Regions from separate parts of the Erwinia sp. BNK-24-b genome, predicted to be linked through region 2. Evidence: predicted binding sites of a transcription regulator. Region 2 holds the regulator's gene; each other region holds the start of a gene.

Region 1 (4,548 bases), 1.7 Mb from region 2:
AGCGGAGTGACGAGGTGTATTGAATCAGTTTTAGCGAAAACACACTTTTATTAAAGAGCCTATAAAAGTGTGTTTTGCATGATAAAAGCGCTTTTCCGATTTAACGTGCTGCGGTGATTACTTTTCGTCCTGCGGCATCAGGCGATAGATATATACGCCGCTAAGCAAGGTAAAGAGCAGCGTCAGGACGGTTAAGCCAAATACCTTAAAGTTAACCCAGACTTCCTGAGGCAGCCAAAAAGCCACGTAAATATTGGCGAGGCCGCAGGCAAAGAAGAACAGTGCCCAGGCGACGTTCAGACGACGCCAGGCGGCATCCGGCAGCGTCAGCTCTTTACCCAGCATGCTTTGAATCAGCGTCTGCTTCATCCAGAACTGGCTGAACAGCAGCGCGCCAGCAAACAGCGTATAGATTACCGTGACCTTCCACTTAATAAATTCGTCGTTATGGAAAACCAGCGTTAGCGTGCCGAAAACGGCGACCAGTACAAAGGTCACAATGGTCATTTTTTCCAGCTTGCGATACAGGAACCAGCTGGCCACCAGTGCCAGCGCAGTAGCCGCGATCAGCGCGCCCGAAGCGACATAAATATCGTAAAGCTTATAAAAGACAAAAAAGACCACGAGGGGAAGAAAATCAAGTAACTGCTTCATAGAGGTTTCCGGTTATCAGGCCAGTAGGGGCTGCACGCCAGCAGGCGTGCAGCGACTGATTAACGTAACAGCATATAAAGGCGATAGAGATAGATAATCAGTATCGCCGAAAACAGGTTGCTCAGCGCGTTCATCAGCACGGAGGCGACGTTAGCGGGCAGCACGGTCAGCGACGAAGCCAGCAGCAGCACCGCCATTTTTGCCAGCAGCCACACGGCAATAGCCGGGGCCACGACCTTAACCTGACTCCAGACCAGGCGCGTACTGGCGCGCATGGCGGCAAAAGCGCCCACGTTTTCTTTCGCCTGAATAATTGGCGACATTGCCAGCACGGTGGCGAGAATAAAGCCCGGAGCGACCAGCGCCATAAAGCCCAGCTGCACAATCAGCGTCATAAAAAATACCAGTATCAGCAGACGGGGCAGAGAGGGTGCAGCAACGCCGATAGCGCGTAGCGCGCTAACGCGTTCGCCAGCGGAAACCATCGGGATCAGGCTAAGCATCGCACCTGCCAGTAGCGTATTGCCTACCAGCGAGGCAAAGGTGCCAGCGGCAGAAGCGTGTAGCAGAACACGCTGCTGTTCCGGCGTTAGCGTTCGCACCCATTCCAGCAGGCTCATCGAGGCGTCGTCTTTACCCGCGAGCGTGGCCATATCGGGTGTTAAAGCATGGCCGATTAAAACAGTAATAAATGAGGTCAGCAAAGCGATCAGCACAATAGTAATCAGCTGATGGCGAAAAAAATTTCCCGTGTCACGGTATAACGAAGCCGCCGTGAATGACATGTACACTCCTTGAGAGCCGAATTTAGCGATCCGGCGATTGTACATGGTCTTAAGCCAACCTGGCACCCCGACTTACACAACTTTCCGTTTGGCTAAGATGCAATCCGTTATCGCTGGTCATCGCCGTCTTCCTTCTTTGTACCGCTAGCTTAGTGCAGGTAACCCATCATGCTTTTGTTGGGCCGCTCTCGCGTTGACCGCGGCCTGCCAGACAGTACCCGCTTTAAATTACATCACTTTTGTTAATGTAATTAACATATTTTGATCCAGATCAATTTTTGCTGAATTTACTGCCGCTTTCGCTTTTATTAGGGTGATCTTTATGAAAATAAAGCTAAAATCTTCGCGTTAAAAAAAAGAAGACAACATTGCGCATCTTTCACCTGACAAAGGAGTGGTTATGAAAATTTCAGTATTAGCGTTATTGGTGGCGGCCTGTGCGCCGGTAGTGGCATCTGCACATCAGGCCGACGATTTCTTTATGCGTGCCGGTTCTGCAACGGTGCGTCCTACCGGCGGTTCCGATAACGTACTGGGGTTAGGCGAGTTTGATATCGATAACAATACCCAGCTGGGACTGACTTTTACCTATATGCTGACCGATAACGTCGGCGTCGAGCTGCTGGGCGCAACGCCGTTTCGCCATAAGGTCGGGTTAGCTTCTACCGGGACGCTGGCGACCGTTCATCAGCTACCGCCAACGCTGATGGCACAATGGTACTTTATGGGAAATAACAGCAAGCTCCAGCCTTATGCAGGCATCGGCGTCAACTACACGATGTTTTACGACACGGATTTCAACCAGACCGGGCGTGATGCGGGTCTGAGCAATCTCAGCGTAAAAAACAGCTGGGGCGTGGCGGGTCAGGTGGGGCTGGACTATCAGCTGTCGCCACAGTGGATGCTGAACGCCTCCCTGTGGTACATGGATATTGACACCAAAGTCCGCTTTGATGCCGCAGGCGCGGGACGACAGAGTATCGATACCCACATTAATCCCTTTGTCTTCTTCTTCGGGGCTGGTTACCGCTTCTGATCTGTAATACACAGCAAAAAGGCGCATCCGCGCCCTGACAACGGTAAAGTCGCGATCTCTGAAATGCCGACCAGCTGGCAACTGAAGCCAGCAGCTGGACTTTAAAAAACGGGAGAAGTTTCTCCACCCGCATTTTCCCGTTTTTCAGTAATAACTCACGCAGTTTTAATCTATTTCAGCGCATCCTCAGCTCATGCCCCATGAGGTCAACTCATTTCAAAAATTAATAAAAATTGTTTTCTTTTTGTTCACCTGAGCGGATAATACGCAAAACTTACACAGTCTTTACATTATTTGAACTATTTATTCAGTGAGATGGCGCCTTTAACAGGGTTTGAGTTTACTGAGCCTGGGAGGCTCAGTTGTATTAATGGTAAACCGCGCTTTTCATTTCCCGCTGCCATCTGTTTAAAACAGGCAAGGACGCCAGATGCTAAAAGATCAAAACTGCACTCGTTCCCCTTCGTCCACTCAGCAACCGGATACGGGATTGCTTTGCCTGGCAATGATTGCCAGATTTCACAATATAGCCCTGTCAGTCGAACAGCTCGCGCATGAGTTCTCTGCCGCAGAGCAAGGTGTCACCCTGCAAGAGCTGCTGCTGGCTGCCCGTAAATCGGGGCTGAAGGCCCGGGCAGTTCATACCAGCATTGCCAGGCTTCAGCACTCGCCATTGCCTGCCATTGCTATTGATCGTGATGGAACGTTTTTCATCCTCGCCAGGGTGGATAAGGAGCGGGCCCTGATCCAGGATCCTCGTTCAGCGCGTCCCGAAGTTATCGGATTTGATGAACTTGAGCGACGCTGGGCCGGACAACTGGTTCTTGTGCGTTCCAGTAACGCAATTTCCGGTGAGTCCTCACGTTTTGACTTCACCTGGTTTGTCCCGGCGATCGTCAAATACCGCAAGCTGTTAGGGGAGGTTTTACTGGGATCTTTTGTCCTGCAGCTGTTTGCCCTGGTCACACCCTTGTTCTTTCAGGTGGTTATGGACAAAGTCCTGGTACACCACGGTCTCACCACGCTGGATGTTATCGCCGCCGGACTGCTGGGCATCATGCTGTTTGAATCCCTCCTGAGCGGCTTACGCAGTTATGTATTTATCCATACGACCAGCCGAATTGATGTGGAGTTGGGCTCTGGCCTGTTCCGGCATCTGATCAATCTGCCGCTGGCTTATTTTCAGGTAAGGCGAGTTGGTGATTCTGTTGCCCGCGTACGCGAGCTGGAAAATATCCGCAGTTTCCTTACTGGTAACGCCATCACCTTACTGCTTGATGTGCTTTTTTCGCTGGTCTTTATCCTTGTGATGCTCTGTTACAGCGGCTGGCTGACTTTAGTTGTGTTGGTGTCATTGCCGCTCTATGTATTGATCTCAGTGCTGATCACGCCTCTGTTGCGCAGGCGATTACAGGAAAGTTTTACACGTGGTGCCGAGAATCAGGCATTTCTTGTCGAAACGATCAATGGTATCGACACCCTGAAATCAATGGCTGTGGAACCGCAGGTCGTTCGCCAGTGGGATAATCAAATGGCGGCTTATGTTGCCGCAGGATTTAAAACCCAGACCTTGTCCACTGTTGCCAATGAAAGCGTCTCTTTGATTGGCAAACTGGTGACGGTCGCTACTTTGTGGATTGGCGCCCGTCTGGTGATCGAGGGGGAGTTGTCGGTCGGGGAATTAATTGCATTTAATATGCTGGCTGGCCGTGTCAGCGGCCCAATCATGCGGCTGGCGCAACTGTGGACCAGCTTTCAGCAAACCGGTGTTTCTATACAGCGTCTGGGTGACATTCTTAATTCTCATACTGAACTGGCGCAGGCCACACGCAGCACGATGCCATCCCTGAAAGGGCAAATAACGTTCGAACAAGTGTATTTTCGCTACCGGCCTGATGGCAGTGAGGTGCTGCGCAGCGTCAATCTCGTCATTGGTGCCGGTGAGATCATCGGTGTGGTGGGCCGCTCAGGTTCGGGAAAAAGCACGCTGACTCGTTTGCTGCAACGACTCTATGTGCCTGAACGTGGACGAGTAATGGTTGATGGCATGGATCTGGCGCTGACTGATGTTTC
Region 2 (4,548 bases):
AGTCATGGAAGGATGCGGTCAAAGCGAATATAACCGTCTCCGTCACTGACGAAAGTGCAGGACGCTCTATTGCCGTCAGAGAAACCTTGCTCAGGGCATTGCCAACCAGCGATCCGGCTTTTGATGACCCAGGACGAGCCGGACAGGGCTATCCTTTTGACAATTTACAGGTATCAGCAATTCGGGCAGGTACGCCGCTTTATACTTTAGCAACCAGTAAAGACAGAGCCTGGCAGTATATTGTCTCCCCCACGCTAATGGGCTGGGTTAAGAGTGACGACGTCGCCACGGTCGATGAAATGTTTGTCACCCGCTGGCGCGGGCTGGCGCAGCAGCAGCTGGCCAGCGCGGTTAGAGAGCCCGTCTCTGTCGCGACAGAAAACCGTTTCTATTTTATCGCGCGTCCCGGCACTATCCTGCCGCTTCAGCAGCAAAACGGGCAGCCTCGCATTGCTGTTCCGGTCAAAACGGCGGATGGCAAGGCCGAAATCAGCTGGGTTAACACAGAACAGCAAGATTTTGCCCCCATGCCGCTGCCAATGACTCCTGCCAATATCGCCAGGTTAATCAAGTCGATGCAGGGCAAACCTTATGGCTGGGGACAATTCAATTTCTATAACGACTGTTCCGCCGAGATGCGTAGCCTGATGATGCCGTTTGGTCTGTTTCTGCCGCGCGATTCCTCTGAGCAAGCCGCAAGCGGTCGCGTGGTCGATGTGAGCAAGCTGAGTCCCGCCGCCCGGCTGGATTATCTGGTGAAAAACGGCAGGCCGTTCACTACGCTGATTCATATTGACGGCCACATTATGCTGTATATCGGCAATACCGAACTCGACGGCAAGCTTGTTCCCATGACTTACCAGAACATGTGGGGATTGCATACGCAAAGCCACGAAGGACGAAGTATTATCGGCGGCGCCGTCTTCTTCCCTTTGCTTACCCACTACCCGGAAGACAAAGATCTGACTTCACTGGCCGCTAAACCATTATTCGCACTTACCTTTATCGAATAAGCCGCCGTTGCCCGGCTCACTACCGGGCAACAGATGACAACGAACAATAAAACGTGCTAACAATGGCGGAATAACGCTCACAGGAAATGCTTATGTCCGCCAAACATCCAGTGATTGCCGTAACCGGTTCCAGCGGCGCAGGCACCACCACCACCAGCCTGGCCTTTCGCAAAATATTTCAACAGCTTGGCCTGCACGCCGCCGAGCTGGAAGGCGACAGCTTCCATCGCTATACCCGGCCTGAAATGGACATGGCGATCCGCAAAGCGCGGGATATGGGCCGCCATATCAGCTATTTTGGGCCTGAAGCCAACGACTTCTCCCTGCTGGAACAGACCTTTGTGGAATATGGCCGCAGCGGCAGCGGTCAGTCCAGAAAATATCTGCATACCTACGACGAGGCAGTACCGTGGAACCAGGTTCCCGGTACGTTTACGCCGTGGCAGCCGCTGCCGGAACCTACCGATGTCCTGTTTTACGAAGGACTGCACGGCGGCGTGGTGACGCCGCAGAATAACGTTTCGCAGCATGTCGATCTGCTGGTTGGCGTGGTGCCGATCGTCAATCTGGAGTGGATACAAAAAATGATCCGCGACACCAGCGAACGCGGGCACTCGCGCGAGGCGGTAATGGACTCCGTAGTGCGCTCAATGGAAGATTACATTAACTTTATTACGCCACAGTTCTCCCGTACCCATATCAACTTTCAGCGCGTGCCGACGGTGGATACCTCCAATCCCTTCGCTGCGCGTGGTATTCCCTCGCTTGATGAAAGCTTTGTCGTGATCCATTTTCAGGCGCTGGAAAATATCGATTTCCCTTATCTGCTGGCGATGCTGCAGGGCGCTTTTATTTCCCATATCAATACGCTGGTGGTGCCGGGCGGCAAAATGGGTCTGGCGATGGAGCTGATCATGGGCCCGCTGGTCAAGCGGCTGATTGAAGGCAAGAAAATTAAGTAGCGCTTCCGGCTTAAGCGCGCGGCGGCTGATGCTTACCCGGGGGTAAGGATTCTCTCAAAATGGAGAATGTTGCTGCCCGCGTTGTCGCTGTCGGTGTAACAAGTTCCTCTAATTCATTTAGTTAACTTATGAAGATGTTCTGATAACTAAAACGGCAATCGGGCAGATTTCCCGCTATGCTGAAGCGAGACAACAGAAGACACCCATGCAAAGCTGTGCTACAAACAAAGCTGAATTTCGTCAGTACTCTACAAACCAGACGAAACGGGACGACATAACGAGCCCGGCACTCAACAGAGAGCCGAATAAAATTCCTGCATTGGGAAGCGCTTGACTATTTCAACGCCTGTCAGGGAACTCTGCCCCTGTATTTAGGCACGATAACAACAGAGGATAACAGCGAATGGTTCTCGGCAAACCGCAAACAGACCCGACACTTGAATGGTTCCTGTCACATTGCCATATTCATAAGTATCCATCCAAAAGTACGCTGATCCACCAGGGTGAGAAAGCAGAAACCCTTTACTACATCGTCAAAGGCGCGGTAGCGGTGTTGATCAAGGATGAAGAAGGCAAAGAGATGATCCTTTCCTACCTCAATCAGGGCGACTTTATTGGCGAGCTTGGCCTGTTTGAAGAAGGCCAGGAGCGCAGCGCCTGGGTACGAGCGAAAACTGCCTGTGAAGTGGCTGAAATCTCTTATAAAAAGTTCCGCCAGCTGATTCAGGTCAACCCTGATATCCTGATGCGTCTTTCCTCACAGATGGCGCGTCGCCTGCAGGTAACCTCAGAGAAAGTGGGCAATTTAGCTTTCCTCGATGTGACAGGTCGCATCGCGCAAACCCTGCTAAACCTGGCTAAGCAGCCGGACGCCATGACCCATCCGGACGGCATGCAGATTAAGATTACCCGTCAGGAAATTGGTCAAATCGTTGGCTGCTCGCGTGAAACCGTTGGGCGTATCCTGAAGATGCTGGAAGATCAAAATCTGATCTCCGCTCACGGTAAAACTATCGTTGTCTACGGCACACGCTAAGCCGTTCTGAGAGTAAGGCGCAATATCGCTATTGCGCCTTTTTAGCAGATCCAGATTATGTGGCGCCGACTCATCTATCATCCCGAAGTTAACTACGCGCTGCGCCAGACGCTGGTGCTGTGCCTGCCCGTGACCGTTGGCTGGCTGCTGGGCAGTCTGCAAAATGGCCTTCTCTTCTCGCTGGTGCCTGCCTGCTGCAATATTGCCGGTCTGGACACGCCGCACAAACGCTTCTTTAAGCGCCTGCTTATCGGCGGGGGCCTGTTCGCCCTCAGCAGTTTCCTGGTGCAGTATCTGGGCGAGCATGCCGTTCCGTTGCCCGCTATCCTGTTTTTTATGGCGCTGCTGCTGGGCGTGACCGGCGAAATCAGCCCGCTACACGGCAGACTGCTGCCCGGCGCCTTAATTGCCGGGATTTTTACCCTCAGCCTTGCGGGACGCATGCCGATCTGGGAGCCGCCTTCGCTCTATATCCTGGGCACCGTCTGGTACGGCGTTTTTAACTGGTTCTGGTTCTGGCTGTGGAAAGAGCAGCCGATGCGGGAAACGCTGAGCCTGCTTTACCGCGAGCTGGCTGACTATTGCGAAGCCAAATATACGCTGCTCACCAAACTGACCGACCCGGAAAAAGCGCTGCCGCCGCTGCTGGCTCGTCAGCAAAAGGCGGTCGATCTGATTACCACCTGCTATCAGCAGATGCACATGCTCTCCGCCAGCAATGACAATCATCACAAACGGCTGACCCGTGCTTTCCAGGTAGCGCTGGATTTGCAGGAGCATATCGCCGTCAGCCTGCACCAGCCGGAAGAGGTGCAGAAGCTGGTCGAACAAAGTCATGCTGAAGCCGTGATCCGCTGGAATGCGCTGACCATCGCCGCCCGTTTGCGGGAGCTTGCTGATAATATCCTGTATCACCAGCTACCTGAGCGTTTCAGCATGGAGAAACAGCTGCGGGCGCTGGAAAAAATCGCCCGTCAGCATCCTGCCAATCCGGTGGGTAATTTTTGCGCTTATCACTTTAACCGCATCGCCCGCGTGTTACGAACCCAGCGGCCGCTCTATCAGCGCGATTTAATGGCCGACAGGCAAAAACGGCTGCCGCTGCTGCCCGCTATTAAAAGCTATCTGTCCCTGAAGTCCGCGGCGCTGCGTACCGCAGCCAGATTTGCCGTGATGCTCGCTTTCGCCAGTTCGCTGGCCCTGTTCTTTAATCTGCCCAAGCCCTACTGGATACTGATGACGGTGATGTTCGTCAGCCAGAACGGCTACAGCGCGACCAGGGTAAGGATCCAGCACCGTGCGCTGGGCACGCTTGCCGGACTGGTTATCGCCGCCCTGACGCTACGGTTTCAGGTGCCGGAATCGGCCGTGCTGCTGGTGATGCTAACGCTGACGCTGGCTGGCTATCTGGTTATTCGTAAATTTTACGGCCTGGCGATGATTGGCTTTACCGTCACGGCGGTCTATTCACTGCAGCTGCTGGCGCTGAACGGTGCCGATTTTCTACTGCCGCGCCTGCTGGATACGCTGATGGGTT
Region 3 (4,548 bases), 1.1 Mb from region 2:
GTTTGAATCAGGACTGCAGCAGTGGGATATTTCCCGCGATGCGCCCTACTTCGGTTTTGAAATCCCTGGTGCGCCCGGCAAATATTTCTACGTCTGGCTGGATGCGCCAATCGGCTACATGGGCTCGTTTAAAAACCTGTGCGACAAGCGCGGCGACATCGATTTCGACGCCTTCTGGAAAAAAGATTCTGACGCCGAGCTGTATCACTTTATCGGTAAAGACATCGTTTACTTCCATAGCCTGTTCTGGCCGGCCATGCTGGAAGGCAGCAACTTCCGTAAACCGACCAACCTGTTTGTTCACGGCTACGTCACGGTAAACGGCGCGAAAATGTCAAAATCGCGCGGCACCTTTATTAAGGCCAGCACCTGGCTTAATCATCTGGATGCCGACAGCCTGCGCTACTACTACGCGGCCAAGCTTTCCTCACGCATCGACGACATTGACCTGAACCTGGAAGATTTCGTCCAGCGCGTGAATGCCGATATCGTCAATAAAGTGGTGAATCTGGCTTCCCGTAACGCCGGATTTATTAACAAGCGCTTTGACGGCAGGCTCTCTGCCGAACTGGCCGATCCTGCGCTTTATCAGTCATTCGTCGACGCTTCAGCCAGCATTGCGGATGCCTGGCAGAGCCGCGAGTTTGGCCGCGCCGTGCGTGAAATCATGGCGATGGCAGACGTGGCGAACCGCTACGTAGACGAACAGGCACCGTGGGTCGTGGCAAAGCAGGAAGGCCGCGACGCCGATCTGCAGGCTATCTGCTCAATGGGTATTAATATGTTCCGCGTGCTGATGACGTGGCTGAAGCCGGTGCTGCCGTCATTAAGCGAGCGCACCGAAGCTTTCCTGAACCAGGAACTGCGCTGGGACGGCATTGAGCAGCCGCTGTTGGATCACTCTATTTCTGCATTTAAAGCGCTTTACAGCCGCGTAGAAATGGACAAGGTGAACGCGCTGATCGAGGCTTCAAAAGAAGATGCCGCAGCGGCGAACAAACCAGCCGTCACTGGCCCACTGGCGGACGCTCCTGTTGCTGATACCATCACTTTTGATGATTTCGCTAAGGTAGATATGCGTATTGCCCTGATCCAGAACGCCGAGTTTGTAGAGGGATCGGATAAGCTGCTGCGCCTGACGCTGGATCTGGGCGGCGAAACGCGTAACATTTTCTCCGGCATCCGTACCGCCTATCCCGATCCGTCAGTGCTGATTGGCCGCATGACGATGATGGTGGCCAACCTGGCACCGCGTAAGATGCGCTTTGGCATTTCGGAAGGCATGGTGATGGCGGCAGGCCCTGGCGGCAAGGATATCTTCCTGCTCAGCCCGGACAGCGGCGCGCAGCCCGGCATGCAGGTAAAATAATACAGGCTGGCGGGCGAAATTTTCGCCCGCTTTATTGTTGCCTGGCCCGCTGTTACGGGTAGCCCGCTTATTCTTTTAATCGTATGATTAACGCGCTGAAAAACAGGAGCTTATCATGCGTACCGCACTGTTAGCCGTCTGGCGCTACCTGCGCGCTTTTTTGATTATCTATCTCTGCCTCTATGCCGGAAACGCGCTTGCCGCACTGCTTCCTTTTGCCGTACCGGGCAGTATTATCGGCATGCTCATTCTGTTTTTCCTGATGGCTTTCCAACTGCTGCCGCCCGACTGGGTCAGACCCGGTAGCCTGTTGCTGATCCGCTATATGGCGCTGCTGTTTGTGCCGATAAGCGTCGGCGTAATGGGCTATACCGACGTGCTAAGCGCGCAGTTTGGCCCCATCGTGGTTTCCTGCGTGGTCAGTACTTTTATCGTGCTGCTAACCGTAGGCCTGGTTTCACATAAGCTGCATGGCAAGGTAAAGGGAGCGGCCGATGAGTGATGTATGGTGGTCGCTGCCGCTAACGCTGCTGGTCTTTTTCGGCGCGCGTCGGCTGGCGGCAAAGGTGAAAATATCGCTGCTGAATCCGCTGCTGATCTCTATGGCGGTAATTATTCCACTGCTGCTGCTAATGCAGATGCCTTACGCCCGCTACTTTCAGGGCAGCGCCATCCTCAACCAGCTGTTGCAACCCGCCGTGGTAGCGCTGGCGCTTCCGCTGTATGAACAGATGCACCAGATTCGGGCGCGCTGGAAATCGATTATCGGCGTCTGCTTTATCGGCAGCATGACGGCGATGATTTCCGGTACGGCTATCGCTTTGTGGATGGGCGCTACCCCGCAAATTGCCGCCACTATTATGCCCAAGTCGGTGACAACGCCTATTGCCATGGCGGTCTCGGCCACGCTGGGCGGCATTCCGGCCATTAGCGCCATTTGCGTGCTGATAGCGGGCGTGCTGGGCGCGGTATTTGGCCATATGCTGCTGAACCTGCTGAAAATTCGTAGCAAAGCCTCACGCGGGCTGGCAATTGGCAATGCTTCTCACGCGTTAGGCACGGCGCGCTGCTCGGAACTGGATTATCAGGAAGGGGCCTACAGCTCGCTGGCGCTGGTGATTTGCGGCATTATCACATCCTTGCTCGCGCCGCTTTTGTATCCGCTGATGATGCATTTATGGCGCTAAAACTTGCGATAAGTCGCGCATTTCACAGCTCTCTTTCATAAATTACATAATGTATGTGATTATAATCACATACATTACCGAACCCGCCCGCCAGAATAAGCGGCCGTTCACGAAAGAGAAGCCCCTATGCAATCACGTTTTCATACTGCTTTTGCCACCTTGCCAACCGTGTTGCAAGATGCGCTACAGCCCGTACTGGCCGACGATTTTCCGGCATTTTTTACGCCAGCGCAGATGGATGAAATCAGAGCGCAAACCGGCCTGGATAATCGTGAGCTGACCTTCGCGCTGCTCCCGCTGGCGGCAGCCTGTGCCGTTGCGCCGCTTTCCAGTTTCAACGTTGGCGCGCTGGCGCTGGGCAAAAGCGGTCATCTTTACTTTGGGGCCAATATGGAGTTCAGCGGCGCAACGATGCAGCAAACGGTGCATGCCGAGCAAAGCGCGGTTACACACGCCTGGCTGCGCGGCGAGCGGGCGCTGGAAGCCATCACCGTTAACTACACGCCATGCGGCCACTGCCGTCAGTTTATGAATGAACTGAACAGCGGTACGCATTTACGTATTCACCTGCCGGGACGCGAGCCGGCCACGCTGGGCGACTATCTGCCGGATGCTTTTGGCCCACGCGATTTGGCTATCAAAACGCTGCTGCTGGATGACGTTGACCACAATTTACTGATTAAAGGCGACGAGCTTTGCAAAGCCGCGCTGGAAGCCGCAAACCGCAGCCATGCACCTTATTCTCAGGCGCTAAGCGGCGTTGCGCTACAGATGGCCGATGGCGCTATCTTCGCAGGCAGCTATGCGGAAAACGCGGCTTTTAACCCGACGCTGCCGCCGCTACAGGCCGCGCTGATCCTGCTGAACATGGCCGGTTACGACGTGAAGCAAATTCAGCGCGCTGTTCTGGCAGAAGAACCGGATGCACGGGTGATTCAGCGTCAGGCGACGGCCGCGACTCTCCAGGCGCTCGGCTGTGCCAGCCTGCAAACTATTCCGTTAAGCTGACCGCTGGCGTTGCGTTTTTTGTTATTGAAAATTGAGGGCTTTTGTTATCAGCTGTTAACAAAAGCTGTACTTTCAGATGAATTATTTTAGGATTGGGCCACACCATTCCGATCCTGACGAGCATTAATGACATGGAACTCGACTACGAAAACAAGCGTTCACTCTATATCCCCTACGCTGGCCCTATCCTGCTGGAATTTCCGTTACTCAATAAAGGCAGCGCCTTCTCCGTTGAAGAGCGTAACGATTTCAACCTGAACGGCCTGCTGCCGGAAACGGTTGAAACCATTGAAGAGCAGGCCCAGCGCGCCTGGCGCCAGTTCCAGGATTTTAAAAACGCCAACGATAAGCACGTCTATCTGCGTAATATCCAGGACACCAACGAAACGCTGTTTTACCGCCTGCTGGACAATCATCTGGAAGAGATGATGCCGATTATCTACACCCCAACCGTCGGCGCGGCCTGTGAACACTTCTCAGAAATTTATCGTCGTGCGCGCGGGCTGTTTATCTCCTACCCTAACCGCGCCAGCATTGAAGATATGCTGCAAAACGCCACCAAGCAAAACGTGAAGGTTATCGTGGTGACGGATGGCGAACGCATCCTGGGCCTGGGCGACCAGGGCATCGGCGGCATGGGGATTCCAATCGGTAAGCTGTCGCTCTATACCGCCTGCGGCGGCATCAGTCCGGCCTATACGCTGCCGGTGGTGCTGGATGTCGGCACCAACAACCAGCAGCTGCTCAACGATCCGCTTTATATGGGCTGGCGTCATCCGCGCATCACCGGCGAAGAGTATGACAACTTCGTTAACGAATTTATTCAGGCGGTAAAAAGCCGCTGGCCGAACGTGCTGCTGCAGTTTGAAGACTTTGCACAAAAGAATGCGATGCCACTGCTGGAACGCTACCGTGACGAGGTGTGCTGCTTTAACGACGATATTCAGGGCACCGCAGCCGTTACGCTTGGCACGCTGATCGCCG
Region 4 (4,548 bases), 2.4 Mb from region 2:
TGCCTCTATTGCTTCTGGCATATACAAAGGTTGCGTTTTTTCATCTACTTTATAATCTTCAAGCGTAGCAGTATGGGCATTATTCCAGACATCCTCATCTTTAACGCCATCAGGTACACCTAAAGCCCGATATCTCTCCAGTTCCCGAATTTCATGTGTATAAAATCGCTTGTCGATATCTGTTGCCTCAAGTTGGCTTTTTAAAATTTTCTCAAGGCGATCGACCATAATTTTATTGGCATCTGAGTCACCAAATCTACCCGTATGCAGTTTGATCTTGTCAAGGCCCTGGGTGGCGATATATTCATCGGTACATTAACTGCGTGTTAGTCGCGAGCACTTTTTACCTGTGTTGTTAAATAATGTGAGCCATGGCTATTTTCTTTCAAACTGATATGTTGAATAATGATTTTTTAGATTTAGTAGTAAGCTTATGATTGCAGCGCAATGGTGGAATGGCTTGATAAAAGGATGTTTATAATGACGCTAAAGTACTATTTCAAAAACTTGCTCTTTGGGCTGTTATGTTTAATTTCAAGCTATATTATATGGCGCGATAACAGAAGTCCTGTCTTTTTAGGTATTTTAGCTGCATCTGTGATAAGTTTTTTGCTTTTCCCTTTTGCTAAAAAAGCAATGGAAAACGTTGCGCTTTACCTGGTCCCTGAAGATTTTTGGCATAAAGGTGTTTTTATTGATATTCCTCAAAAAAGCACTTTATACATTTTTTATTATATTTTGTGCTTTGTTATAGCGGTGCCTGTTGGCCTGATTTATATATTGCATTTACTATTAAAAAAAGGTCATCCTGAAGATGACCTTTAAAAAATCATATCCCCAGTAATTTGTTTACTTTTTCAACCTTTTCATCCGTGATTAATGCACTTATTATTGCCAGCATCAGTGCAAAACCAAAAATACCAGGTGAGGTGCTAAGCATAATACTAAATACATGTGCAGTAAGCATAGATGCACCGAACCCTACGGCCTTGATGTCACTAAATTAATTATGGATTTTTATTCATTATATTTAGTTGGATTACCACACGCAATAGTTACTGGGGAGTGGCGATCTTTCTTCGTAAATATGGAAACATTGGCCGTAAGTGCCATCACCTGGACTACCACCATAATTAAAACCCGACATGATTTCGCCCTCTCTTTCGTTTAATATCCCTTTTCGTATAGCTTATTAATATTTCTTCAATAAAAATAATAATGAACAAGCATTATAAATGCGGGTTAAAAATAATGTATTTACTAATGAGTTTCTGTGATCTTGCAGGTTTTTTTAGGCAAAAGGGTAATTTTGAGTAATGACTAGGATGTTGTGTTTATATTTTCTTAGAAACTGAAAAGCATTGCTGATTTAGAAAGGTATGATAACCAACCCCTAAATATGCCCAATCATCGTATTAAAATTTTCGAATTTGCTAATAATAAGCCTGTTGATTTATCAGTGATAAACCAACAGGCGGCTCCGGAAAAAGTTTTATTACACTGGTATTAAAATTTTCGCACCAGAGCAGGCCTAACCCTTAAAGCTATGCAGCCGATTCATCGCTTTTAACCGATCTTCTTTCAGCCAGACTTCGGTACAGCGCGCCGCTTCGTCCACCGCGTTATCAATCAGCGTCTGCTCTGCTGCCTGAGGTTTACCCAGCACAAAGCCAACCACCTTGTTGCGGTCGCCGGGATGACCGATGCCGATACGCAGACGGTGAAAGTTCAGGTTGTTACCCAGCTTGCTGATAATATCTTTCAGGCCGTTATGGCCTCCGTGGCCGCCGCCCTGTTTAAATTTTGCCACGCCCGGCGGCAGGTCTAGCTCATCATGCGCCACCAGAATCTCCTCTGGCGCAATCCGATAGAAGGTTGCCATTGCAGCCACCGCTTTGCCGCTCAGATTCATAAAGGTGGTGGGCACCAGCAGCCTGACGTCTTCGCCGCCAATATTTAAACGAGCGGTATAACCGTAAAATTTACTCTCTTCTTTTAACGACTGATTGTGACGTTCAGCCAGTAAATCGACGTACCACGCGCCCGCGTTATGGCGCGTAGCGGCATATTCCGCGCCGGGATTGGCCAGACCGACAATCAGTTTAATGCTGCTCACTTGTTTGTTTTCCTAAAGGGATCCACAGGGAAGGCGGCTAGTGTACTAAGAGCGGCAGCAGAACTCAAAACTGCGCGCGAGGTCACAATAGTTCACCGGCGTGATAATACGTTTTCGATAGAAAAATCAATCTGCTGCGCGTAAAGATTTGTCAGACTTTTAGCAGTAAATGTGATCTGTTCCGCAACGAAGCGTTAAGTCATTGCATAAACTTATGGTACTAACCGCACGGACGGCATTGACTTCTGGAGGTGACAAATGAGACGTAAACATGTCAGTTTAACCGGTAACGCACTGATGGTGCTCGGTCTGGCAATAGTGATAGCAGGGATCGGCTATGCGGTACTTAACCAGCTGCCGCAGCTTCATCTGCCGCAAGTTCTGGCCAATGCCGCAATTTTTGGCATCTTTATCGGCGCGCTGATGTGGCTGATAGGCGCGCGTCTTAGCGGACGAGAAAAGATTACGGATCACTATTATTGGGTACGTCACTACGGTGACAAGCGCTGCCGCAGAGCGTCAGATCATGGTCATCACCAGTAATAAGCTGCACGAATAGCAAAGCCAAAAAAAGCGGGACGGTGTTAGCCGTCCCGCTTTCTGTTCAGCGCCCCAACACTAGCGGGAAGCTGACGACAGGGCGCTGAACAGTCAGCGCCCGCCGATTAATGCTCAAACATTGCCGAGATAGACTCTTCGTTGCTGATGCGGCGGATTGCCTCAGCCAGCATGCCGGAGAGCGTCAGGGTACGCACGTTTGGCAGCGCTTTGATCTCTTCCGGCAGAGGAATGGTGTCGCAAACCACCACTTCATCAATCACGGAATGACGCAGGTTTTCTACCGCGTTGCCAGAGAAAATCGGGTGAGTGGCGTAAGCAAATACGCGCTTCGCACCACGCTCCTTCAGCGCCTCAGCAGCTTTACACAGCGTACCGCCGGTATCGATCATGTCATCAACCAGCACGCAGTCACGACCCGCCACGTCACCGATGATGTGCATCACCTGAGAAACGTTGGCGCGCGGACGACGCTTGTCGATGATAGCCATATCGGTATCGTTCAGCAGCTTGGCGATAGCGCGAGCACGCACCACGCCGCCGATGTCCGGAGAAACCACGATAGGGTTTTCCAGACCAATTTGCAGCATATCTTCCAGCAGGATCGGGCTGCCGAAGACGTTATCAACCGGGACATCAAAGAAGCCCTGAATCTGTTCAGCATGCAGATCGACAGTCAGAACGCGGTCAACGCCGACGCTTGACAGGAAATCTGCAACAACTTTGGCGGTAATCGGCACGCGGGCAGAACGCACGCGGCGATCCTGGCGGGCATAGCCAAAGTAAGGAATAACAGCGGTAATACGACCAGCGGAAGCGCGGCGCAGGGCATCCACCATCACAACCAGTTCCATCAGGTTGTCATTGGTAGGTGCGCAGGTGGACTGGATGATGAAAATATCACCACCGCGTACATTTTCATTGATTTGTACGCTCACTTCACCATCACTGAAACGACCGACGGCGGCGTCGCCCAGGCTAGTGTAAAGGCGGTTGGCAATACGTTGTGCTAGTTCCGGGGTGGCGTTACCAGCAAAAAGCTTCATATCAGGCACGAGAAGAACCTCAGGCTTTGCGTCCAGAGAATGAACATCGTCGTCAACGGCACTGGGCGGTATACCGCTGACGGGTTCATACGGGTGTAATCGAGTGCGGTGCCGCCTCAGGAACAGGTTGAGGCGGTCACCACAGCTCTTATTGCGTTGAAAGGTAGCGGTGCAGCGGCGAAACGTTAACGCCTCGCGCAACAAAGCCCTGCCACTTTTTCAAAGCAAGCTCAGCCACCTGACGGGCAGCGTGCTCGGTGTCAAATTCTGCAAACACACAAGCGCCGGTTCCTGTCAGGCGCGACGGCGCGTATTCTAGCAGCCAGGAAACGAGCTGTTCAACCTCGCGAAAACGTTTTCTTACTACTGGCTCACAATCATTGCGGTATTTTGCCGCTAATAACTCACTGATTTCCCTTTGGGGCGTATCGCGAATCAGCTCCGGGTCGTTAAAGACCACCGGCGTAGAGATATGCACGCCGGGATGAATGACCAGATACCACTTCTCCTCGGGCGTCACCGGCGTCAGCGTTTCACCAACGCCTTCGGCAAAGGCGGCAAAGCCCTGCACAAACACCGGCACGTCCGCGCCGAGCGCCAGGCCCAGCTTCGCCAGCTCTGCAAAGCTAAAGCCGGTCTGCCAGTAGTGATTTAACGCCACCAGCACCGTGGCCGCATTGGAAGAGCCGCCACCCAAACCACCGCCCATCGGCAGGCGTTTTTCAATGGCGATAGCGGCCCCGGCGTTTTCCGGCAGCCTGCCATGCTCGCTGGCATGCGCCTGCAACATTTTTGCAGCACGAACGATTAGGTTCTCTTCATCCGGCA

Evidence for each region. The regulator CRP, encoded in region 2, controls carbon source genes, mostly activating them, when cyclic AMP is high. The targets are predictions, from matches to a motif close to ATGTGANNNNNNTCACAT.
Region 1: a site for CRP is predicted at 1,699-1,716, ahead of ompW (outer membrane protein OmpW). Genes of this name have one in related genera too.
Region 3: a site for CRP is predicted at 2,610-2,627, ahead of cdd (cytidine deaminase). Genes of this name have one in related genera too.
Region 4: a site for CRP is predicted at 2,286-2,303, ahead of pth (aminoacyl-tRNA hydrolase). Genes of this name have one in related genera too.

What each region holds. Positions count from the first base shown of each region.
Region 1 covers NZ_CP179901.1:1,962,741-1,967,288, forward strand. The annotation lists gene ACMGGR_RS08795 (septation protein A) at 118-654, opposite strand; gene ACMGGR_RS08800 (YciC family protein) at 714-1,439, opposite strand; gene ompW (outer membrane protein OmpW) at 1,840-2,475, shown strand; gene ACMGGR_RS08810 (type I secretion system permease/ATPase) at 2,906-4,548, shown strand, end outside.
Region 2 covers NZ_CP179901.1:269,378-273,925, reverse strand. The annotation lists gene ACMGGR_RS01195 (SH3 domain-containing protein) at 1-1,013, shown strand, start outside; gene ACMGGR_RS01190 (phosphoribulokinase) at 1,106-1,975, shown strand; gene crp (cAMP-activated global transcriptional regulator CRP) at 2,379-3,011, shown strand; gene ACMGGR_RS01180 (YccS/YhfK family putative transporter) at 3,069-4,548, shown strand, end outside.
Region 3 covers NZ_CP179901.1:1,406,058-1,410,605, reverse strand. The annotation lists gene metG (methionine--tRNA ligase) at 1-1,369, shown strand, start outside; gene ACMGGR_RS06400 (CidA/LrgA family protein) at 1,485-1,871, shown strand; gene ACMGGR_RS06395 (CidB/LrgB family autolysis modulator) at 1,864-2,556, shown strand; gene cdd (cytidine deaminase) at 2,683-3,564, shown strand; gene ACMGGR_RS06385 (NAD-dependent malic enzyme) at 3,696-4,548, shown strand, end outside.
Region 4 covers NZ_CP179901.1:2,631,630-2,636,177, reverse strand. The annotation lists partial or broken gene ACMGGR_RS11870 (hypothetical protein) at 1-300, opposite strand, end outside; gene ACMGGR_RS11865 (colicin E1 family microcin immunity protein) at 481-825, shown strand; gene ACMGGR_RS11860 (colicin-like pore-forming protein) at 830-994, opposite strand; gene pth (aminoacyl-tRNA hydrolase) at 1,532-2,116, opposite strand; gene ychH (stress-induced protein YchH) at 2,375-2,659, shown strand; gene prs (ribose-phosphate diphosphokinase) at 2,782-3,729, opposite strand; gene ispE (4-(cytidine 5'-diphospho)-2-C-methyl-D-erythritol kinase) at 3,869-4,548, opposite strand, start outside.